Regions from separate parts of the Mesorhizobium sp. Cs1321R2N1 genome, predicted to be linked through region 2. Evidence: predicted binding sites of a transcription regulator. Region 2 holds the regulator's gene; each other region holds the start of a gene.

Region 1 (8,091 bases), on a different contig from region 2:
CCCCGATTTGACCAATCAGGTGCTCGGTTCGGTGCCCAGCCTGAAGGCCCATCTGGGGCTCGGCTGATCGTCGGATCGCCGAACCCCGGCACCGCCTATTTCGGCAGCGCGTAGGCCATCACATAATCGCCCGGCTTGGTGCCCACCGAGCCGTGGCCGCCGGCGACGATGACCACGAACTGCCGCCCGTCGGCGACCGTATAGGTCATCGGCGTCGATTGCCCTCCGGCCGGCAGCCGCGCCCGCCAGAGCTGCTTCCCCGATGTCAGGTCGTAGGCGCGCAGATAGTCGTCGACGGCGGCACCCAGGAAGGCAACACCGCCGGCCGTGATCATCGGTCCGCCAATGCCGGGCACCCCGACCTTCAGCGGCAACGGCAGTGGCGTCATGTCGTAGACGGTGCCGTTGCGGTGCTTGTAGGCAATGGTACCGGTCCGAAGATCGACGCCAGCGACATAGCCCCAGGGCGGCGCCTGGCACGGAATGCCGAGCGGCGACAGGAACGGTCCCATCACCACCGCATAGGGCGCGCCGTCATTGCGGTTCAGCCCCTGCTCGCTGCCCTTGGTGTCGCCCGGCGGCGGCACGTCGGCGCGGGGGATCAGCCTGGACGTGAAGGCGAGATAGGTCGGCATGCCGAACATCACCTGCCGCACCGGATCGACCGCAACGCCGCCCCAGTTGAAAGTGCCGAAATTGCCGGGGTAGACCAGCGATCCCTGCAGCGAGGGCGGCGTGTAGCGGCCTTCATAGCGCAATTTATGGAGCGCGATCCGGCAGGCCAGTTGGTCGAACATGGTGATGCCCCACATATCGGCCTCGGTCAGCGGCGGCGGGCTGAAGGAAAGGTCGGATGCCGGCTGCGTCGGCGATGTGTGATCTCCTCCGATGGCGCCGCCCGGCGCTGGCACGTCCTTGACGGGGATGACCGGCTCGCCGGTGCGCCGGTCGAGCACATAGAGGTCGCCCTGCTTGGTCGGCCCGACGAGTGCGGGCACGACGGAACCGTCAGCCTTGGTGATGTCGACCAGGCTCGGCTGCGCCGGCACGTCCATGTCCCAGAGGTCATGGTGCACGGTCTGGCGCACCCATTTCAACTGCCCGGTGTTGAGGTCGAGCGCGGTGATCGAGGAGGAGAATTTCTCGACATTGGCGCTGCGGCCCATGCCGAGCTGGTCCGGTGTCTGGTTGCCGAGCGGCACGTAGAGCAGGCCGAGCTTCTCGTCGGCGCTCGGCGTCGACCACATATTGGGCGAGTTGGCGGTGTAGGTCTGGTCGGCCGCCAGCGGCGTCGTCTGGTCCGGATTGCCGGAATCCCAGTTCCACAGCAGCTTTCCGGTGCTCGCATCATAGGCGCGGATGACGCCGGACGGCTCCTGCGTCGAATAATTGTCGTTGACCGCGCCGCCGACGATGATCTTGCCGCCCGCGATCAGCGGCGCCGAAGTCGAGTAGTAATAGCCCGACTTCGGATACGGCATGTTGGCCAACAAATTGAGCGTGCCGCCCTCGGCGAAGGCCGGGCAAACCTGCCCGTTGGCGGCGTCGAGCGCGATCAGCCGGGCATCCGAGGTCGGTAGGTAGACGCGTGCCGCGCAGGGCTGACCGGCGGCGCCCGAAGCATCGGCATAATAGGAAACGCCGCGGCAGGTCTGGTGCTGGCGGTCCTTGTCGAGCTTGACCTTGGGATCATAGCGCCACTTCTCCTTGCCGGTCGCCGCATCGACGGCGATGGCGAAGTTGTGCGGCGTGCAGATATAGAGCGTGTCGCCAATTTTAAGGGGTGTCACCTGGTAGGTGGTCTCGCCGACATCGTCCGGCCCCTTCACGTCACCGGTGCGGTAGGTCCAGGCCGGCTGCAGATTGGCGACATTGTCCGGCGTGATCTGGTCGAGCGGCGAATAGCGCTGGCCGAACTGCGTGCGCCCGTAATAGTGCCATTCGCCCGCCGGCACATCGCCGCCGAGATTGGCGTTGGGAATCACCTTGTCGGTGTCGAGCGCGCCGCCGATGTCCTTCGGGTCCGCGGTCATCGAATAGCCGGCCACCGCCAGCGATGCCAGCACGGCAAGGATCAGAGGCGCGCGGCCGTCCGGACCGGCAAGGCCCCGCCGCGCCCAAGGCGTCAGCAGCCACAGCGCAACCAGCACGATGATGCCGCCGCGGGGGCCGAGTTCCCACCAGTCGAAGCCGGTTTCCCAGACCGCCCAGGCGAGCGTGCCGAGCACGATTGCCGCATAGAGCCAGAGCGCCGTGGAACGGCGCCGGTAGAGCAGCCAGGCGGCAATCAGGAAGGCGAGACCGACAATGATGTAGTACCAGCTGCCGCCCAGCGAGACCAACCAGATACCGCCGGCGCCAACCGCCAGGCCGATGAGGAAGAGGATGAGGGAGGTGATGGTGACAGCCAAGATGATACTCCTTCGACTGTTGCGCGCATGAGGCGGCCCTTGGGCAACCCGGCATTGTGTGCTGCCCCCTGCGCAACTTTCTCCCGACCGCCGCGCCTGTCAAGCGTGGGTCATGGGTCCGCGGCAGCAACCCCCTTTCGCCTGAGGTTGTTCACAACGCCGGCCGCCATGTCGCTCAAGTGGCCGTATCAGGCAGTTTACCAGAACAAAACGTAGACAGTTCTGGTCTTTCGCTACCGAATCACTACATTCGGGGGCGATGTCCGGCTTTTCCGAAGACATGCCCTTTTTTGACGAACCCGATGCGCGGCCCACGGCCCCGTCGGGCATTGCCGCGCGCGCCATGGCTGCCCGCGGCGGCCAAAACAATGCGCCGGACTATCTGAGGGGGCTTAATCCCGAGCAGCGGCTGGCGGTGGAGACAACCGAAGGACCGGTTCTGGTGCTGGCCGGCGCCGGCACCGGCAAGACCCGCGTGCTGACCACCCGCATCGCCCACATCCTCGCCACCGGCAGGGCGTTCCCGTCGCAGATCCTCGCCGTCACCTTTACCAACAAGGCCGCGCGCGAGATGAAGCAGCGCATCGGCATCCTGATCGGCGAAGGCAATGTCGAAGGCATGCCCTGGCTCGGCACCTTCCACTCGATTGGCGTGAAGCTGCTGCGCCGCCATGCCGAGCTTGCCGGCCTGAGATCCGACTTCACCATCCTCGACACAGACGACGTCGTGCGGCTGATCAAGCAGCTCATCCAGGCCGAGGGCCTGGATGACAAGCGCTGGCCCGCGAAACAGTTCGCCCAGATGATCGACGGCTGGAAGAACAAGGGCCAGGGCCCGGCCGACATCGCCGAGGGCGATGCGCGCAGCTTCGCCAACGGCAAGGGCCGCGAGCTCTACAAGGCCTATCAGGAGCGCCTGCAGACACTGAACGCCTGCGACTTCGGCGACTTGCTCTGCCACCCGATCCGCATCTTCCGCGCCAATCCCGATGTGCTGAAGGACTATCACCGGCGCTTCAAATACATCCTCGTCGACGAATATCAGGACACCAACACCGCCCAGTACATGTGGCTGCGCCTGCTGGCGCAAAGGCCCGAAGGCAAGCCAATCTCCCCCCATGTGGGGGAGATGTCCGGCAGGACAGAGGGGGGCGCCTCGCACCGACAGGTCGGCGGGACAGCGCCCCCCTCTGTCGCCTCCGGCGACATCTCCCCCTCTAGGGGGGAGATTGGGCGCTCTTCGGCCGAATCCCGCACCACCGTTAATATCTGCTGCGTCGGCGACGACGACCAGTCCATCTATGGCTGGCGCGGTGCCGAGGTCGACAACATCCTGCGCTTCGACAAGGATTTTCCCGGCGCCACCATCATCCGGCTGGAGCGCAATTACCGCTCGACCGCGCACATACTGGGCGCCGCCTCCCATCTCATCGCCTACAATGAGGGCCGTTTCGGCAAGACGCTGTTCACCGATCGCAACGATCCCGAGGACGGCAAGGTCAACGTCCACGCCGCCTGGGATTCGGAGGAGGAAGCCCGCGCCATCGGCGAGACCATCGAGGCCTACCAGCGCCAGAAGCATAATCTCAATGACATGGCGATCCTTGTCCGCGCGTCCTTCCAGATGCGCGCCTTTGAGGACCGCTTCATCACGCTCGGCCTCAACTACCGCGTCATCGGCGGCCCGCGTTTTTACGAACGCATGGAAATCCGCGACGCGCTGGCCTTCTTCCGCGTCGTCGCCAACAGCACCGACGACCTCGCCTTCGAGCGCATCGTCAATGTGCCCAAGCGCGGCCTGGGCGAAGCGACCATCCGCCAGATCCACGACACGGCGCGCGGCTTGCGCATCCCGATGCTGGAGGCGGCGGGCACACTCGCCGAGAGCGACGAGCTGAAGCCGAAGCCGCGCGCCGCGCTGCGCGAGGTCGCGGCCAATTTCGAACGCTGGCAGAAGGCGCTGGAAACCACGCCGCACACCGAGCTCGCCGAGACCATTCTCGAAGAGAGCGGCTATACCGACATGTGGAAGAACGACCGCTCGGCGGAAGCCCCCGGCCGGCTGGAGAACCTGAAGGAACTGATCCGCTCCATGGAGGAGTACGAGTCGCTGCGCTCCTTCCTCGAACATGTCGCGCTGGTCATGGATGCCGAGCAGAATGCCGGGCTCGATGCCGTTTCCATCATGACGCTGCACTCGGCCAAGGGCCTCGAATTCGAGACCGTCTTCCTGCCCGGCTGGGAGGAAGGCCTCTTTCCCCACCAGCGCGCGCTGGACGAAGGCGGCCGTTCAGGCCTGGAGGAAGAGCGGCGGCTCGCCTATGTCGGCCTGACGCGGGCCAAGAAGAACCTGCATATCTGGTTCGTCTCCAATCGCCTCATCCACGGCCTGTGGCAATCGACCATCCCGTCACGCTTCCTCGAGGAACTCCCGGAAGCCCATGTCGAGGTCGCCGAAGCCGGCAACTCCTACGGCGGCTACGGCAATCCCTATGGCGGCGGCTCGTTCGCGTCCGGCCGTGGCGGCGGCCAAGGGGCGGGAAGACAGAACCCGTATGGCGCCTCGCGCTTCGACAATATCGGCGGCAATTCGGGCGGCGGGGAAAAGTCCGGCGCCTTCTCCAACACCTATTCGACGCCGGGCTGGCAGCGCGCACAGGCCAACCGCACCGAGGCGACCGACCGCAACTGGGGCACGCGTTCGGGCCATCAGGTCGAACGCATCGGCTATGGCGAGACAGACTCCGGCTACGGCGCCGGCCGCACCAGCGTAAAGGGCCGCACCATCGACGGCGAACTGGTCGCCAAATCCGTCTCCGACACCCCGTCGGCTTTCAGCGTCGGCGACCGCGTCTTCCACCAGAAATTCGGCAACGGCAATATTTCAGCCATCGAAGGCAACAAGCTGACCATCGACTTCGACAAGGCCGGCCAGAAACGCGTGCTGGACGGGTTTGTCGCGGCGGTGTGAGTTGAATGCGGCTAGCCTCGTAGGCCGGCTTTCCACCTCAATCCACCTTCTTCTCGCCCTTCTCGCCAGCCCTCACAATATCCCCCGTGGTGAACAGAATCTCCTTCAGTTCCACGCGCCAGTCCGTCTTCTGGCGCAGCAGGAATTCGAGGTCCATGCCGAAATGCTTGAACTCCTCGCTCTGCGCGTTTTCATGATCGCCTTGGCTTGCGGGTTCTTTTCGACCGACATGCGCTGTTCGTACCAGCTGATCGCTTCCGCCTCCTCGATCAGCGAGGCGATCATGCGGGCAAAGGTCCGCACTTCCTGCGACAGTTCTTCCGGCGGTTCGTGATACTGGTCGAAACCCATGTCGTCCTCCCTCAACGGCTCGCAAATGGAGCCAGGCATTGGCCCGCTTCCATGAATGCGTGGGAAGCGCCGCGGGTTCCGGGACAACGGCCACAATTCAGGACGGTGGATCCGCGAGCTATCTCACGACACGGGCGCCGCGCCGCCCTCTTTCGTGCGCCGCGCGATGAATGCATCGAGCACGCCTGACGTGGCGGCCGCCGTTGCCGGCGGCTCGAAATCGGCGAGGATGCGTTTCCAGACGCCGGTGGCGCGTTCGGTGGCGTTCTTCGACCCGCTTTGCGTCCAGTTGCCGAAATTCGACCAGTCGGCCACCAGCGGCTCGTAGAAGGCGGTACGGTAGCGCGCCATGGTATGGCTGGCCGAGAAGAAGTGGCCGCCCGGCTGCACTTCGGCTATGGCCTCGAAGCCGATTGCGTCGTCGTCGCCGGGGGTCGCGTGGCAAAGTTCCGCGACCGTCTGCAGCGCTTCGATGTCGGTGACCAGCTTTTCCAGGGAAACACTCAAGCCCCCTTCCAGCCAGCCGGCCGCATGGATGCAGACGGTGGCGCCCGAAAGCACCGAGCCCCACAGCGCGAACTGCGTCTCGTGCGCGGCCTGCGCGTCCGAAATGTTGGCAGCGCTGCCGCCGCCCGAGCGCCAGGGCAGACCGGTGAAGCGCGCCAGTTGGCCTGCACCCAGTGTGGCCTTGACGTGCTCCGGCGTGCCGAAGGCCGGTGCTCCCGATTTCATGTCGACATTGGAGGAGAAGGAACCGTAGACCACCGGCGCGCCCGGCCGCACGATCTGCGCCAGCGTCAGCCCGGCCAGCGCTTCGGCATGCTGCAAAGTCAGGGCGCCGGCCACCGTGATCGGCGCCATCGCACCGGCCAGGCAGAACGGCGTGATGATCAGGACCTGGCCCGCCTTGGCGAAGTCGATAATGCCTTGCGCCATGGGAATATCGAGCTGGCGCGGCGAGTTGGTGTTGATGACGGTGTAGCAATGCGCGCCCGAGCGGAACTCGTCTTCGGACAACCCACGAGCCAGCCTGATCATCTCGAAACTGTCATCGACCTGCGGCGTGCCGCGCGCGAACACGAACGGGAATTTGTCGGACAGCGTCAGCTGCGCCCGATTGACGGCATAGTGGCGAAAACGATTGTCGATGTCCTGCGGTTCGATACACGGCCCCAGCATGTGCAAGACATCGAAATGCTGCACCAGCTTGATGAGCTCCTCGAAGGCGACCAGCGTTCCAGGCCGCCGGCCGCGGTCGAGATCGGTGACGTTGGGCGCGCCGGAGCCCGCCAGGAATGTCATGGCGCCCAATTCGAGCGACAGATCGCGAGCGCGCGCGCCTGCATTGGCGTGGATCGATCGCGGCGCCGAGGCTAAGGCTGCCACCACCATGTCGCGGCCGATGCGCACCATGTCGGTTTCGGGATCGACCAGGGCGCCGGCGCGGGCAAGCACCTCGCGCGCCTCGGGCAGCAGCACCTTGATGCCCAGTTCTTCCAGCACGCGCAGCGCCGTGTCGTGGATCGACGCCACCTGGTCGTTGGAAAAGATCGGCTGTGGCAGGAATGGGTTCTTCAGCGAGCGGTAATTGGGCTTGCGGCTTGATTCGCTGCCGGCCTCGCCCGTGCGTCCGCGCCGGCGTTCGCGCCTGCTGTCTCGTGCCGCGTCATCGATCATCGCGAATTCCCTCCTCATTGCCGCATCGCCTTGCCCTGGGGATCATAGGGCGAGACCGCGATGACCCGCGCAGGCCGTCCGACGCCGACACTGTGCACGCAAAGCTGCGTCCCCTCCCCGGCGAAATCGTCGTCCACCAACGCCAGCGCGACGCTCTTGCCGATCGTGTAGCCAAATCCGCCCGAGGTGACGAAGCCTGCGCGGCGGCCTCAAGGCTTCCCTTCCGGTCAGTTCGAAGCCGGCACCCTATATGTGCTAGACATAAGTGTCCAGTACGCTGGTGGACCGGCATCGCGCGCTGTCACGCAAGCATCATGTTCACGCCTTAGATCGCTTTTGGGGAAGGCGCGCACGGCATCGTCGATGCGGCACCTCTTTCCGTTTTTGCCCTTCGGCCGCTCCGGCATGCTTCGTCACAAAGAGGATTGTCCATGAAACACCCGCACCGAACCGCTTCGCTCGGCGTCGCGCTGGCCTTGTTCACCGCCCTGACACCGGCGCTTGCCGACGGCGTGGCCTACATCAACAAGGGCCTTGTCGGCGTCGGCCGCATGCCGGCTGCTCAGCGCGACAAGTTCGGCGAGACCTTCGGCTCGGGCTCCGGCATGGCAATCGACACTACAGGCTGGACGCATGATGCCGGCACCTACAAGGGATCGCTCTGGCTCCTGCCCGACCGTG
Region 2 (8,091 bases):
CGTCCGTACCCGGCTCTGAACCCTTGTTTGACGACTGTTCAGGTCACCGCCGTCTTGACCGCGAAGCGCGCATCCTTCCAGGCGCCGGTGCGCAGGATATCTTCCAGTACGTCGACCGCCTGCCATACATCGGTGTAACCGACATAGAGCGGCGTGAATCCGAAGCGGATCGTCGACGGCGCACGGAAATCGCCGATCACGCCGCGCTCGATCAGTGCCCGCATCACCTGGTAGCCATTGGGGTGGAGGAATGAAACCTGGCTTCCACGCGCATTGCCGTCGCGCGGGCTTTCCAGCTCCAGGCCGTAGGCGCCGCATCTGGTCTCGACGAGTTGGATGAACAGATCGGTGAGCGCGATGCTCTTCTTGCGCACCACCGCCATGTCGACATCGTCCCAAAGGTCCAGTGCCCCCTTCAGCGCCCGCATCGACAAGACAGCCTGCGTGCCGCACAGGAACCGGCGGATGCCGCTGCCGGCCGCATAACCCTGTTCGAAGGCAAAGGGCCGCGCATGGCCCCACCAACCGCTGAGCGGCTGCCGGACTTTGTCGTGATGACGCTCGGCTGCGTAGATGAAGGCTGGCGCGCCCGGACCACCATTGAGATATTTGTAGGTGCAGCCGATGGCGAAATCGGCATTGGCGCTGTCGAGCTCGACCGGCAAGGCGCCGGCCGTATGGCAGAGATCCCAGACGATGAGCGCACCGACCTGGTGGGCCTTGCATGTCAGTGCCGCCATGTCGCGCAGCTGGCCGGATTTGTAATTGACATGGTTGACCAGGATGACCGCGACACGCTCGTCGATCAGTTCCTCAATGGTCGGCGCGTCGACGCCCTCGAGCCGCAGCACGGTGCCGGGTCGCGTCGAGGCCACGCCTTCGGCCATGTAGAGATCGGTCGGAAAGCTGTCGCCCTCGGCGACGATGATCGAACGTTCCGGCCGCATGCCGAGTGCGGCATGCAGCACCTTGTAGATGTTGATCGAGGTCGTATCGCAGACCACCGTCTGGCCGGCCGCCGCACCGATCAGGCGTCCCAGCTGGTCGCCAAGCGCGACCGGCATGTCGAACCAGCCGGCTGTGTTCCAGGCACGGATCAGGTCCTGCGCCCACTCCTGCGTCGCTGCCTTCTGCAATTCGTCAAAGACGGCGGGCGCCGCGGCCCCGAGCGAATTGCCGTCGAGGTAGATGACGCCTTCCGGCAAGATGAAGCGGTCGCGCATGGCGCGCAGCGGGTCCGCCGCGTCCATGGCTTCGACGGCTGCGAGATCGGGAATTGCGCGCATCATTTGTGACATCCCTGATTATTCACGCCCTGGTGGGGTTTGGGGGGACTTGGGGGGCTTGGGGTTTACGAGCTATTCACGGATCGCTTCGCGTGCTGGCGCCGGCCCGCGACTGCGCTTGAGACTGGGCAAGGCGAGCATGGCCAGCACGAACAGGCCCGTGGCAAGCTTCAGGTCGGGCGGCGGCATGCCGGCGGCAAGGCAGAACGACACCAGCTGGTAGTAGATGATCGCGCCGGCGAAAGGCGCCAGCAGCTGCCGCCAGACCGTCTGCTTGCCGACGACGGCCTCGCCGATCATCAGCGCGGCAAGGCCGTTGATGAGGATGCCCAGCCCCATATTGACGTCGGCGAATCCCTGCGACTGCACCATCAGCGCGCCGCTTGACGCCGAAAACGCGCTCGCCAACCCGACACCGCCTATGGTCGCGGCCCAGACATTGATGCCTTGCGCCTCGGCCATGTCAGGATTGGCGCCCACGGCGCGCACGGCCGTGCCCTTCTCGGTCCTGAAGAACATGTAGAGCAGCATGAAGGCGATAAGCGCGAGAAGGCCAGCGACGACGATCTTGCTGGCGGGAAAACCCGGCCGCGCGAACGGCACCCAGTCGAACACCGTCGGCGAGCCGAACACGGAGAGGTTGGACTTGCCCATGATGCGAAGGTTGATGCTGTAGAGCATCGTCATCATCAGGATGCCGGCAAGAAGCGTGTGGATGCGGAAGCGCAGATGGATGAACGCGGTACAGCAGCCCGCCGCGAAGCCGACAACGAGGGCGGCGGCGATGCCCATCAGCGGCGATGCGCCGGCGGCAAGGAGAACGCCGCAGACGCAGCCGCCCAGCGGAAAAGCGCCTTCGCTGGTGAGATCGGGAAAATTCAGCATGCGAAACGGGATCATGATCCCGAGCACGACAAAGGCCAGGATCAGGCTCTGCGCCATGGTGACCGGCATGATCGCGACGAAGCTGGCGAGAATGTCCTGAACAAAACCCATGGTGATCAGCTCGCCAGCAACATGCGGTCGGTTTTGACGGAGAAATGGCCGATCAGATCGATAACCGTGACCCTCGCCTTCTCCTCGCCGCTAACTTCCAGAAGGACGCGGCCCGCGTCGAGCATGATCACGCGGCTGCCATAGTCGACGGCGTGCTGCATGTTGTGGGTCACCATCAAAGTCGTCAGCTTCAGCGCGCTGACGGCGCGCACCGTCGCCTGCATGACAATCTCGGCCGTGCGCGGATCAAGTGCCGCGGTATGTTCGTCGAGCAGCAGCAAGTCAGGCGATCCGCCGACCGCCATGATCAGCGACAAGGATTGCCGCTGCCCGCCCGAGAGCAGGTCGACGCGTGTGTCGAGGCGGTTTTCAAGGCCGAGACCCAGTATCGACAGGCGTTCCCTGTAGGACGCAAGGCGGGTGGCGTTCAGCCCCTGGCGTAAGGTGCGCTTGCTGCTGCGCAAATCAGCCAGCAGCATGTTTTCAGCAACCGTCATGCTGGCGGCGGTGCCGCGCATCGGATCCTGGAATACGCGAGCCAGTCTCGAGGCGCGCTTGTGCACCGGCATACCAGTCACATCGGCGCCATTGATCAGAATCTGGCCGGAATCGAGGATCAGAGCGCCGGAAATGGCGTTGAGCATGCTGCTCTTGCCGGCCCCGTTGGAGCCGATGACGATGCCGAACTCGCCTGTGGCCAGCGACAGGCTGAGACCGTCCAGCGCGATCTTCTCGTCAGCCTGGCCCTTGTAGAATACCTTACGCGCGGATCGGATCTCGAGCATCGTTCCTCCCTGACCTTGTGGTGACAGCGCCCGCGCCGTCACCCTCACAGCGCCGATGTCAGTCGACGATGCAGCCGCAATCGGCCATCGAAGCCGGTATTTCGATGCCGAACGCAGCCATCGCCTTGCGCGAGATCAACGCCATGTGGTCCTTGTAGGCCGGGCGTGACGGTGCGATCGTCTTGGGATCCTTGCCCTTGAGGATTTCGGCCGCGATGTTGCCGGCGTTGATCCCGACCTGCGTATAATTGACCGCGAAGCTCGCCGGCACGGTGCCGTTGCGGACCGCGCTGTCATCGGCGTTGACGACCGGGATGCCGGCCTGGCGCGCGGCGGCGGAGACAGCGGCGATCGCCGGCTGGATCAGGTTCGAGGTCGGTCCGTAGATCACATCGGCTTTCCCGGCGAGCGAGGCGATGCGTTGCTGAATGTCATTGACGTTGTCGATGCCGACTTCCACGACCTCGAAACCGGCGGCCGGTGCCGCCGCCTTGATCTTCTCGATCAGGGCAACGTCGTTGGCTTCACCGGGATTGTAAGGCACACCAAAACGCTTGGCGTTTGGCAACAGCTTCTTGGTGAAGGCCATCACCGCGGCAACATCCTGAAGATCGGTGGCGCCAGTCATGCCTTCATCACCCGAGTCCCACGACGGCACGAGCTTGGCCGCCACCGGATCGGTGACCGCGGCAAAGACGATCGGAATGCCGGAGCCCGCGAGCGCTTTCTTGGCGATCTGCGAGACCGGCGTGGTGATGGTGTAGATCAGCTTGGGCTGCTCGGCCTGCAGCTTTGCGATCATCTGCGGCACCAGCGATGCATCGAAATTGGTATGGCTCTCCGTATAGACGACGTCCTTACCATCGACGAAGCCATTGTCCGTCAGCGCCTTCTTGAAGCCGGCTATGGCCGCGTTCAATTGCGGATGCTCGCCAAAATTGGCGATGCCGATGCGGATTTGATCGGCGGCGGCACTGCCGGCGCTCACCATCAATGCGCCGGCCAAGAACAAACCCGACAGCCAAGCGGATTTCGACTTCAACATCATTTCCCTCCCAGATTTGATCGACGCCGTTTGCAGCGCGGCTACTGCGGCGATCATGGTCAGTCCGTCGGCCCGTGTCAAACATTATATATAATTCTTGCCATGCCCCCACATCATATATAATTTTCTTTGGCAGACGATGGATGGACCGCGATGCAGGATCAAACGATCTCCACAAAGACGGAGGCAGCCTATCAGCTGTTGCGGCGCGATATCCTGACGACGCGCCTCATGCCCGGGGCCCCGCTCAAGCTGAGTGCGCTGCGCGGCACCTATGGTGTTGGCTGGACGCCGTTGCGCGAAGCCTTGTCGCGGCTAGAGGCCGAACGCCTGGTCACCGCCATCAGCAATCGTGGTTTTGCCGTCGCTCCGGTATCGCGGGCCGAACTGGAGGACCTGGCACGCGCCAGGATGGTGGTCGAGATACCCCTGTTCCTCGAATCGATGGAAAAAGGCGGCAAGGAGTGGGAGGATGCCGTTGTCACCGCCCACTACCGGCTCTCCCGTTGCAAGACCGCGGTCGACGATCCTTCGGATGCGGCCGTCGATAAATGGGACGAGAACCACGAAGCTTTCCATGCGGCGCTGCTGAGCGCGGCGACTTCCAATTGGCTCATGCGATTCCGCTCGACCATCGCCGATCAGCTGCGACGGCATCATCGTTTTCTCGGCCTGGCGCCGACATTGCGGGCCGCGGCTGGCCTGAAGGACGGTTATGAAGAGGCTATGGAGGCATTGTGCGAAGCGATTGCGATCGAACACCATACAGCGATCATGGAAGCTGCACTCGATCGTGACGTCGAGCGGGCCAAGGCGCTGATGACGGCGCATATCGGCTATACCCTGCACGTCTATGTCCATAGCGAAGACAGCGGCGCGACCAAATACGCCGCCCGCGCCGGCAGTTTGAAAGCGGGTTCCGGGTGACTTCAGCGCTTCCGCGACGCCTATTGGCATGCGCTGGCCGGAGTGGGCCAAACGCCTGGATCCATCGCCGCCCCAAAGCTACCAATCGTTGGCGTTTTGGTTTCGTTTCGTTCCGCGAATAATGGATCCATAAATTGTACAATCCACCCGCGAAGAGCCCTCCGAAAGACTGATGCCAAGGCCTATCAGAGGATAGGCCACAGGCCATTAACCAAAACGATTTCAATGCCTCCCGATCGCCGAAAGGGTCGGCCGCAGTCCGCTGTCGCGGCAAAAAACTTCAGACGCGTTAACAAATTCATTAAACTTTAAACAGTTGCGGAACACAACTGGAACGGATAGTGTTTGTTCTGGGTTTGTTTTTTCGATTCTGGTTCAGACCTTTCGTTCAATGCCTTGGGGGCCGCCATGCTGACACGCAAGCAACATGAACTGCTGATGTTCATCCACGAACGGCTCAAGGAAAGCGGAATACCGCCCTCCTTCGACGAGATGAAGGAAGCACTCGATCTTGCCTCCAAGTCGGGCATCCATCGCCTGATCACGGCGCTGGAGGAACGTGGCTTCATTCGCCGGCTACCCAATCGGGCGCGCGCGCTGGAAGTGCTGCGGCTGCCGGACTCGATCGCGCCGGGCCTCAATGCGGCAAAGAAATTCTCGCCAAGCGTCATCCAGGGCAGCCTTGGCCAAGGCAGTCCCGGCCGCCAGATCAGGCCGGCGACGGCGCCTTCGCGCCTGCCCGCGGCCGGCAACGACGACGATGCTGTTTCAGCCGTGTCCATCCCGGTCATGGGTCGTATCGCCGCCGGTGTGCCGATCGATGCCATCCAGCATCAGACGCATTCGATTTCGGTGCCGCCGGACATGATCATGGGCGGCGAGCACTATGCGCTGGAAGTCAAGGGCGACTCGATGATCGAGGCCGGTATCTTCGACGGCGACACGGTCATCATCCGCAATGCCGATACAGCAAGTCCGGGCGAAATCATCGTGGCGCTGGTCGACGAGGAGGAAGCAACGCTGAAGCGGTTCCGCCGCAAGGGCGCCTCGATCGCGCTCGAAGCCGCCAATCCAGCCTACGAAACACGCATCTTCGGACCGGATCGGGTCAAGGTGCAGGGCAAGCTCGTCGGGCTGATCAGGCGCTACTGAACTGGCTTACCATCGGGCTTGTCGGCCTTTTTATAGGGGGCCAGCCCCCTCGCCTCGCGTGAGAATTTTCGCTGCTCGTGCCAGGGTCGGTATGGTCCGTCGATGGCGAATTCGATCTCAGCCGGGGTCGTGGCCGATTGGGGATCGAAGAAAACGGCGGCACTCCCCTTGCGGGCGAGCTGGCGTTTGGTGACGACGAGAACCAGCGGATTATGGCAGGCGTCATAGGCGGTCGCGTCATTGACGACGATCAGGTCGGCGAAAGCGCAGGCCTTCCAGGTGTTCTTGCGATCCTCGACATAGGCGATGATCGCGCCGGAAGGGTGCCTGGCAAGGCACAGGCCTTCGCGGCAATAAAACGGCGATCCCTGCGGCAGGTCGGTGGGAGCGGAAATATCGAATTGCCCGTCCGTCTTGTCGAACATTTCCGGTAGGACGATTGTTTCGGAGATCAGAGCGCGTTTCCAATTGTCGGCTGCGAATTCGTTCGGACGTTCCCGGTTGACGGCCAGTTCGCCATTGCCGATCGACAGAGCCACCAGCCGCGCATCTTCCGAGATCAGCACATCGGGCGCGCGCGTGTGCGACACAGTCAACAGACCGGCAAGCGCGAATGGCACCGCCGTGAGCCGGAGCCACGTCGTCGCCATCGTCGCGATGACCAGCGCGACGGTGACCAGCAGCACGGATTGCTGCGAAATCAGTCCGACTCCATCGACCGGAGAGCGCTCCGATATCCACGCCGATATGGCGATCATCGCTGTCAGGCCCTTGCCCATGAGGTAGAGAGCCGGCCAATCCAACCCGAACGGCATCAGCAACGCGCTGGCGACGGCCAGGAACATCACGATCGATACGATCGGCATGACGGCCAGATTGGCGAACAGGCTGAGCGGTGACACCCGCTGGAAATGCCAGATGGCAAACAGTGCCGTCGCGCTGCCGGCGATGATGGACGTCATGGCCAATCCACCTGTCGCCAAGAGGAATTTTCGCGTCAGAAATCCGGGTAGGGATCGCTTTGGCGGCGGAGGCCTCGTCTTTCCCGCATGGTGGTCGGCCCAGCCGGCATAGGCGCCAACCAAGGCTGCGGTTGCCGCGAACGACATCTGGAAACTCGGGCCGACGACCTCGTGCGGCGAAACCAGGATAACGGCGATCGCCGAGATCGCCAGATTGCGCATGGTCAGCGCCGCGCGATCGAACAAGACGGCGATCAGCATCACCGCCAGCATGATGAAGCTGCGTTCGGCCGCGACGACGACGCCCGAAATGACGAGATAGGCGGCGATCGAAAACAGTGCGGCGGCGGCGGCGTATTTCTTCACCGGCCGGCGCGCGGAAAAGCCTGGAAACAGCGCGAAGGCGCCGCGCAGCAGACCCATGATGGTGCCGGCCACCAGCGCCATATGCAGACCCGAAATCGAGATGATGTGATAGATGCCGGTGCGCCGCATCGCTTCGTTGATTTCATCGGGAATGCCGGCCCGCACGCCGACGATCAGCGCCGCCGCGATCTCGCCTTCCGCGCCGCCAATGCTGCCCCTGATGTGGTCGGCGATGGCTTCGCGGGCATTTTCGATGCCTGAAAACACGCGTGCCGGCAGCGGTATCTCACCGGCTTCGGCGGAGACAACCGTTGGATTGCCGAGAAAGAAGCCGCTGCCGCCGATGCCGGCGAAATAGCTGTCGAAGGAGAAGTCGTAGCTGTCCGGCCGCACCGGGCCGGTCGGCGGCAGCAGTTTGGCATAACCTGTGACAAGCGAGCCGGCAGTCATTTCGGGCGGTATCTTGCGTGCCGAAAGCCGGACCCTTTCAGGCGCGTAGCGCAGTTTCGGCCGGGCGGTCGAAATCACGTCCATGGTCAGCCGGATGCGGCCGCTCTCCATCTCCTCGAGCG
Region 3 (8,091 bases), on a different contig from region 2:
CAGGTTCGACAAATTCCGTGTAGCCTTCACCACCGTTTTCCATCAGGTCGCGGGCGCGGGCGACGAACTCGTCGATATAGAACTGATAGTTGGTGAACAGCACGAAATTCTGGAAATGCTGCGGGCTGGTTGCAGTGTAGTGCGTCATGCGGTGCAGTGAATAGTCGATGCGCTGCGCCGTGAACGGCGCCAGCGGCCGGGGCTCGCCGAAGGCGACCTCGAACGTACCGTTGGCGATCTGATCGTCGGTGCCGTCGAGATCCGGCACGTCGAACAGGTCGCGGATCGGCCGCTTGATACGTTCGGCATCGGCGCCGTCGACATAGGTGCCTTCCAGGAAAGCGAAATGCAGCGGGATCGGCGTGGTCGATTCCGAGACGGTCACCGACACGCCGTGATTGCGCATGATCAGCCGAAGCTGCTCGATGAGGTAGGTCTCGAACAGGTCCGGCTGGGTAACCGTGGTGGCGAAATGACCGGGCGTCGGCATGTGGCCATAGGCCTGGCGAGAGTCGACCTGGGTGAACGAACTCGTGGTGACGCCAATCTCGGGGTAGAAGGCCCGGTAGCGCTTGCTGCTGTCGCCGCCGGCGGCAAGGGCCGCGAAGGAATCGCGCAGGAACTTGGTGTTGCGGTCGTAGAGCACCTGCAGCGCGGCAACGGCCTTTTCGGCGTTGTCGAAGCTCTGCCGGCCAAAAGGCTCGGGCATGACGACAGATTCGATGGCTTGGGGATAGATTCGTTTTTCCATGGCCCAATATAGAGACTTGGGCGGCCGGTTGGGAGGGGTGTCGCCGCCGAAGGCACCCAAAGCGCCCTTTTTTCTTCAACCCCGCTGCAGGCTGACCAGCAGAACGAACCCGACGCCAGACTTTCTGAGCGCCGGCGCCTCGATCGTCGAGCCGGCATCGGCGCGCATCATCGGCACCGCCATGACCGGGGCGGCCAGAACGATCAGGATAAGCGCCGCCCGCGGCAGGAGCCGGAGGGTCTTGAGAGTGTTGGCGGCGATGCGGTTCATGATGTCTGTGCTTTTCTTTTCGAGGTCCGGGCTATTTGGTTTCAGTGGCGAAGGTTGGTCTGGCAGGCGAGATGGCAGAGCCTGGTGGCTTCGTCCCAGGAGCGGGGGGAACGGCCCGCTTCGGCGACGAGAATGGCGAAGAACATTCCAAACAGGCTCATCAGCAGGCAGACGATGGTGAAGCGACGAGCAAGCATTGGGTCCGTGTCTCCTTCAACACGCATGAGAATGCCCTGACGCCGCTGAACCGGCTCTGATGCCGGCGTTCATCTGCGGTTCAAATTGATTGACGCGACGTTGGCTGGCTCGCCGCCGGCCCCGGACGGCGATCGGGTGCGACGGTCAGCGCATCGGTAAAACGAAAACGGGGCCCGCCGGGGCCCCGTTTTGAGATCACTGGGAAATGGTCGATTAGAGCTTGTGCCAGGTCTGGCTCTTGCAGATCAGTCCGCCGAGCACGCAGCCGCTCATCTTGAGCGAGGCGCCCGATAATGTCGCCTTGCCCGAATAGGTCTTGTCGTTTGCCGGGTCGGTGATGTTGCCGGTATATTTGTTGTCGCCGGCCGCCTTGAGCGAGCCGATGGTCTTGCCGGCATATTTGCCGGACTTGAGCGTGATGGAAAATGAACCGCCGCCTGAAATGGCCGCCGTGTCGCCTTCCTGCGTTTTCCAGTTGCCCTCGATCGGATCGGCCCACGCCGCGCCGCTCAGGATCAACGTGGCCGCCAGGGCCAGGCTCACTTTTCGAAACATGTCTTCCTCCCTTTGGATAGCCGGCCGGATGCTCCGCCTCGCCGGTCTGCCGCTTACGCAAACGTAAGCTAATCCAGCTTCCGTCAAAACAAAAGCGGTGCCGCTACGGAAGACCTTGGCATTTTGAAAGCGCCTGAATTCGCTCTGTCGGCGCGGAAATGAAAACGATCGGCTCGTCGCGTTTGTTTCCCGTGGTTAGCGGAGTGTTGATTGCGGCCGTGAAAATTTTCGTCAAATTTGGCGAAAACCAGCCGAATTGCTGGCTCCGTATCCTTAACGAATTTCTGTGTTTACCTCTTGTTTTAGCTTTGTTTTCCTCAAATTAAGCACGCCATTTAACGACGGATTCAAGCCTGCGCGGCATTCTCGAAAGCATCGAAAGAGCGGCCCGGACAACACAACGGAGGCAGCTCTCGGGAGCCAGACAGGGGACTAAAATGGCACGTTTTGAAATGCTTGAAGCAGGCTTCGGCGCCATGGGGGCAACTGCCCAGGCCGACATTCTTTTCGAACTGGGCATGATGTATGCGACCGGCCGCGATTGCGAGACCGACGTCGTTGCCGCCCACAAATGGTTCAACATCGCCGCCATCAAGGGTTCGGCCCGCGCCGCCGAGCTGCGCTCGGAACTCTCGGCGGCCATGTCGAAGGTCGAGATCGCCAAGGCGCTGCGCGAAGCCCGCGAATGGATGACCATGCACTGAGTTCCGCCAGACGGGAACGCTCCGGCCAAGACCGCTGAAAGACGGTCGGGCCAACAGGGATAGGCTGCGCAGACAGCCAGGCCACAGGCCAACAACAAAGAGAATGCGGCAGGCCGACAGGTCCAAGCCGCCCGACGAACCATGATCCCGAAAGTGGAATCGGGGCTTCGGCAAGATCATGGCCACAGGAAGACAGGGAAGGTGGGTTGGGTTCACAGCGCGGGGGCGCCGGGGAAACGGCCTGACAGGCAAAAAAGCCACGACCAGCCGGAACAAGGCTGGCGTGGCTTTTTTGCTTGGATGAGGCCAGGCAGGCCCAATCGAGTGGCGCCAATGCGCCTAGACAGGTCCGATGAAGGATGAAATTGTCCCGCCTCTCTGGAAGAAGCGCGGCCGGGGCGGCCGCGCGTGAGTGGAGGAGTTCTATTGTCATGAAAAAAATGAGTATTTTGAGCGCGGCCATTTTCGGCCTGATGATGAGCGCGCCGATCGCATTCGCCGACGACATCACCGTCTCGGTGGTCGGCCCGATGACCGGACAACTCGCGACCATCGGCGACCAGTTCAAGCAGGGCGCACAGGCCGCCGCCGATGCCATCAACGCCGCGGGCGGCGTCAACGGCTCGATGATCAAGCTCGACATCGAGGACGACCAGTGCGATCCAAAACAGGCCGTGTCGGTCGCCAACCGCATCGTTGCCAACGGCGTCAAGTTCATCGACGGTCATGCCTGCTCGGGGTCGAGCATCCCGGCCTCGGCGGTCTACGCTGAAGCCGGTGCGCTGATGATGAGCCCGGCGTCCTCGAACCCGGTGCTGACCGATGCCGCGGCCAAGGCCGGCTGGCCGACGATCATGCGTCTCTATACGCGTGACGACGCGCAGGGCGCCTTCATCGGCCCTTGGATCGCCAAGAAGTATGCCGGCAAGAAAGTCGTCATCCTGCACGACAAGAGCGCCTACGGTCAGGGCGTGGCTGACGCCGTCAGGGCGACCATGAATACTGGTGGCCTCAAGGAAGTCTACTATGACGCCATCAACCCCGGCGAGAAGGACTATTCGGCGCTTGTCACCAAGCTGAAGGATCTCAAGGCCGATGTCGTTTATTTCGGCGGCTACCATCCTGAGGCCGGGCTGATCCTGCGTCAGTCGGCGGAGCAAAACCTGAAGTTCCAGCTGATCATGCCGGATTCGATTGCCTCGCCGGAGTTCTGGCAGGTTGCCGGCCCGGCCGGCGAGGGCACCATGTTCGTGTTCCCGTCGGATCCGCAGGCAAAGCCGGAAGCCAAGGCGGCCGTCGAGAAGATCAAGGCGGGCGGCTTCGTGCCGGAAGGCTTCACGCTATTCTCCTACGCCGTGGTCCAGGCTTTCGCCGAAGGCATCAAGCGTGCCGGCGGCGACGATCCGGCCAAGGTTGCCGAAGCGTTGAAGAACGGCACGCCGATCAGCACCGTTGTCGGCGACGTCACCTTCGACGAGAAGGGCGACCTCAAGAATGCCAGCTACGACATCAACCAGTGGCACGACGGCAAGTACGCGCCGATCGCGCAGTAATCGCTCTGATAGCCCAGGAAATGGCCGGGTTCGTCCCGGCCATTTCTGTTTGCGCCCCGGCTATCAGCTGGTGGCTGAGTTCGACGCGCTCTGTTCCTCGACGAACCGCACCAGCACCGTCCCGTCAGTGACCTGCGCCCCTTCCCCGGCGATCTCGGCGATCACGCCATCATGCGGGGCGGCGATGGTGTGCTCCATCTTCATCGCTTCGAGGATCAGCAGAATTTGCCCCTTGATCACAGCGTCGCCTTTCGCCACGCGCACAAGCTTGACGAGCCCTGGCATCGGCGCGCGCAGGCTGCCGGAGGCGGCAGCTGCTTCATCGCTCCTGGCCAGGGGATCCGGCACGGTGAAAGCATATCCGGCAGCGCCTTCGAACACCGTGATGTGGGCGGGCCAGCGGACGAGGCGGGGAACGGCGCGAAAATCATGCGAATTGGTGCTGTCGTAAGGCGCATCGAGCGCCACCTGAAAGCGTCCGTCCGGCCGCATTGAAACCTTTGCCTGAATTTGCTCGTCGCCGAACTTCAGCCGCATGCGCCGCGCCACGCCGTGGAAATGCGCATAGCCGGCAAGCGACGACCACGGGTCGTCCGACGACGGCAATGCTCCGGCACCCGAGGCCGCCAGGACGGCGGCCGAGATGATTTCGCCGGTCGGCGGCGCGACCGCCGTCAGCGCTTCCTGGTGTCGGCCGATCAGGCCGGTATCGACGTCGCCGGCTGCAAAATCCGGATCGGCCGCAAGAGCGGCAAGAAAAGCGGTGTTGACGGTGGAGCCGGCAATCTCGCTTTGCGCGAGGGCTGTGCGGAGCGCTTCCAGCGCCGCCTGTCTGTCCCCGGCATGGACGACCAGCTTCGCGATCATGGGGTCGTAATAGGGCGAGATGGCATCGCCAGCCCGCACGCCGGTTTCAATGCGCATCGCGGCTCCTTCTGGGGCAACGCCCGGGAATTTCAGGTGGTGCAGCGTGCCCGTCGCCGGCAGAAAGCCCTTGGCCGCGTCCTCGGCATAGATGCGCGCCTCGAAAGCATGACCGGAAAGCGCGATCTCGCTTTGTGTCTTCGGCAGTTTTTCGCCGCTGGCGACCCGCAACTGCCACTCGACCAGATCGGTGCCGGTGACCATCTCGGTGACCGGATGCTCGACCTGCAGGCGGGTGTTCATTTCCATGAACCAGAAGCGGTCGGCCTTGAGGCCTTGCGAGGCGTCGACGATGAACTCGATGGTGCCGGCGCCGGAATAGTTGATTGCCTTGGCCGCCTTCACCGCCGCTTCCGTCATCGCCTTGCGCAAAGCAGGCGTCATGCTGGGGGCGGGGGCCTCCTCGATCACCTTCTGGTGGCGGCGTTGCGCCGAGCAGTCGCGTTCGTAGAGATGCACCGCGTTGCCGAAATTGTCGCCGAACACCTGCACTTCGATATGCCGTGGCTTGTCGACATATTTTTCGACCAGCACACGGTCGTCGCCGAAGGCGGCCTTGGCCTCGCGCCGGGCGCTGGACAGCGCCTCGGAAAAGTCATCGGGATGCTCGACGCGCCGCATGCCCTTGCCGCCGCCGCCGGCACGCGCCTTGATCAGCACGGGATAGCCGATCTCGCGGGCCTTTGAGGCCAGCAGCACGATTTCCTGCGCCTCGCCATGATAACCCGGAACGACCGGAACGCCGGCCTTCTCCATCAGCCGCTTGGCGGCGTCCTTCAGCCCCATGGCGCGGATCGAGGCCGCCGACGGGCCGATGAAAATGAGACCGGCAGTCACCACCTGGTCGACGAAATCGGGGTTTTCCGACAGGAATCCGTAACCGGGATGGATGGCCTGCGCGCCCGTTGCAAGAGCCGCCGCAACGATCCTGTCACCGCGCAGATAACTCTCGCCGACGGGTGAGGGGCCGATATGGACCGCCTCGTCGGCCATCTCGACATGCAGGGATCTCGCATCGGCATCCGAATAGACTGCGACGGTGTGCACGCGGAGCTTGCGCGCTGTGCGGATGACACGGCAAGCGATCTCGCCCCGATTGGCGATCAGGATTTTCGTGAACATGGAGCCTCCCGGATTAGGGTCGGGCGGCGCCATTCCGGCAGGCGCCTAAAATTCATACTTCACCCAATGTTGCAAGAATACGCCGGTATAGTTCCGCCATGGCTTCGTCGAAGCAGCAGAAAACAACGGTTTCGGGAAGCGCGTTCTGCCCGATGAAGTCATTCACCTCATCAATAGCGATTTTGGCGGCGTCATCTTTCGGATATCGGTACACACCGGTCGAGATGGCCGGGAATGCCACCGAGCGGCAATCATTGGCGACTGCTAGTTCAAGCGAACGCCGGTAACAGGAGGCCAGCAATTCGGCTTCGCCCTTGCCGCCGCCTTGCCAGACGGGCCCGACAGTATGGATGATGTGTCGAGCCGGCAGTTTATAACCCTTGGTGATCTTGGCATCGCCGGTCTTGCAGCCATTGAGCATGCGACATTCGAATTCGAGCTCCGGCCCAGCGGCGCGGTGAATGGCTCCATCGACCCCGCCGCCACCGAGCAGCGAGGAGTTGGCAGCATTAACGATGGCATCGACCGCCAGCTTGGTGATGTCGCCGGTGTGAACGCTGATCCGGTCGCCCATGGCGATCATCATCACATCCTGAACACGCCGAAGCGTGTCTCCTCGATCTCGGCGTTGAGCGCGGCCGACAGGCTGAGCGCCAGCACCTCGCGTGTCCTGGCCGGATCGATGATGCCGTCATCCCAGAGCCTTGCCGAGGAATAGAGCGGATGGCCTTCATGCTCGTATTTCATCAGGATCGGCTTCTTGAATTTCGCCTCCTCCTCGGCGCTCCATTCCCCGCCCTTGCGCTCGATGCCCTCGCGCTTGACCATGGCGAGTACGGTTGCCGCCTGCTCGCCGCCCATCACCGAGATGCGGGCGTTGGGCCACATCCACAGGAAGCGAGGTGAGTAGGCGCGGCCGCACATGCCGTAATTGCCGGCCCCGAACGAACCGCCGATGATGACGGTCACCTTGGGCACCCTGGCGGTCGCAACCGCCATCACCAGCTTGGCGCCGTCCTTGGCGATGCCGCCGGCCTCGTATTTCCTGCCGACCATGAAGCCGGTGATGTTCTGCAGGAAGACCAACGGGATCTTGCGCTGGCAGCACAATTCGATGAAGTGCGCGCCCTTCAGCGCGCTTTCGGAAAACAGCACGCCATTGTTGGCGATGATGCCGACCGGCATGCCGTGGAGATGGGCAAAGCCGGTGATCAGCGTCGTGCCGTAGTTCTGCTTGAACTCATCGAATTCGGAGCCGTCGACAACGCGCGCGATCACTTCGCGCGCGTCATAGGGTTGGCGCAGATCGGTCGGGACGATGCCGTAGAGCTCATCTGCCGGATGAAGCGGCGGATGAGCTTTCTGTAAGTTCAGGCTTACAGCCTTGTTGCGATTCAGGTTCTTGATGATGCGCCGGCAAATGGCGAGCGCGTGTTCGTCGTCCAGCGCATAGTGATCGGCGACACCGGAAAGCCTGGTGTGAACATCCGCGCCGCCCAACTCTTCGGCGCTGACGTCCTCGCCGGTGGCCGCCTTCACCAGCGGCGGTCCGCCGAGGAAGATGGTCGCCTGGTTGTGCACCATGATCGTCTCATCCGACATCGCCGGCACATAGGCGCCGCCAGCCGTGCAGGAACCCATGACGCAGGCGATCTGCGGGATGCCGGCAGCCGACATGTTGGCCTGGTTGTAGAAGATGCGGCCGAAATGCTCGCGGTCGGGAAACACCTCGTCCTGGTTGGGCAGATTGGCGCCGCCGCTGTCGACCAGATAGACGCAAGGCAGGTTGTTCTGAAGCGCGATCTCCTGCGCGCGCAGATGCTTTTTCACCGTCAGCGGATAATACGTGCCCCCCTTCACCGTGGCGTCGTTGACGACGACCATCACCTCTGTCCCCTCGACACGGCCGATGCCGGCGATCAGGCCGGCCGACGAAATCTCCTCGCCATACATGGACCACGCCGCGAATTGGCCGATCTCGAGGAAGGGCGAGCCGGTGTCGAGCAATTGCGCC

What was found. The regulator LexA, encoded in region 2, represses DNA repair genes until DNA is damaged. The targets are predictions, from matches to a motif close to TGTTCNNNNTGTGTTCNG.
Region 1: the regulator LexA is predicted to act here: its motif matches at 2,613-2,630, upstream of O7A61_RS18160 (ATP-dependent helicase).
Region 3: the regulator LexA is predicted to act here: its motif matches at 2,073-2,090, upstream of O7A61_RS28810 (sel1 repeat family protein).

Annotation. Positions count from the first base shown of each region.
Region 1 is NZ_JAPYKP010000068.1:22,387-30,477, reverse strand. Features, by position in the region: gene O7A61_RS18165 (glucose/quinate/shikimate family membrane-bound PQQ-dependent dehydrogenase) at 96-2,411, opposite strand; gene O7A61_RS18160 (ATP-dependent helicase) at 2,671-5,382, shown strand; partial or broken gene O7A61_RS18155 (ferritin family protein) at 5,420-5,733, opposite strand; gene O7A61_RS18150 (trimethylamine methyltransferase family protein) at 5,857-7,410, opposite strand; partial or broken gene O7A61_RS18145 (glycine cleavage T C-terminal barrel domain-containing protein) at 7,425-7,619, opposite strand; gene O7A61_RS18140 (esterase-like activity of phytase family protein) at 7,842-8,091, shown strand, end outside.
Region 2 is NZ_JAPYKP010000003.1:69,167-77,257, forward strand. Features, by position in the region: gene kynA (tryptophan 2,3-dioxygenase) at 1-19, shown strand, start outside; gene kynU (kynureninase) at 39-1,286, opposite strand; gene O7A61_RS01550 (ABC transporter permease) at 1,359-2,282, opposite strand; gene O7A61_RS01555 (ABC transporter ATP-binding protein) at 2,288-3,067, opposite strand; gene O7A61_RS01560 (ABC transporter substrate-binding protein) at 3,126-4,112, opposite strand; gene O7A61_RS01565 (GntR family transcriptional regulator) at 4,266-5,039, shown strand; gene lexA (transcriptional repressor LexA) at 5,448-6,191, shown strand; gene O7A61_RS01575 (ComEC/Rec2 family competence protein) at 6,185-8,091, opposite strand, start outside.
Region 3 is NZ_JAPYKP010000181.1:1,685-9,775, forward strand. Features, by position in the region: gene O7A61_RS28790 (AMP nucleosidase) at 1-709, opposite strand, end outside; gene O7A61_RS28795 (hypothetical protein) at 827-1,021, opposite strand; gene O7A61_RS28800 (hypothetical protein) at 1,063-1,218, opposite strand; gene O7A61_RS28805 (DUF2147 domain-containing protein) at 1,433-1,774, opposite strand; gene O7A61_RS28810 (sel1 repeat family protein) at 2,212-2,478, shown strand; gene O7A61_RS28815 (branched-chain amino acid ABC transporter substrate-binding protein) at 2,910-4,031, shown strand; gene O7A61_RS28820 (acetyl/propionyl/methylcrotonyl-CoA carboxylase subunit alpha) at 4,095-6,077, opposite strand; gene O7A61_RS28825 (O-acetyl-ADP-ribose deacetylase) at 6,130-6,660, opposite strand; partial or broken gene O7A61_RS28830 (carboxyl transferase domain-containing protein) at 6,663-8,091, opposite strand, start outside.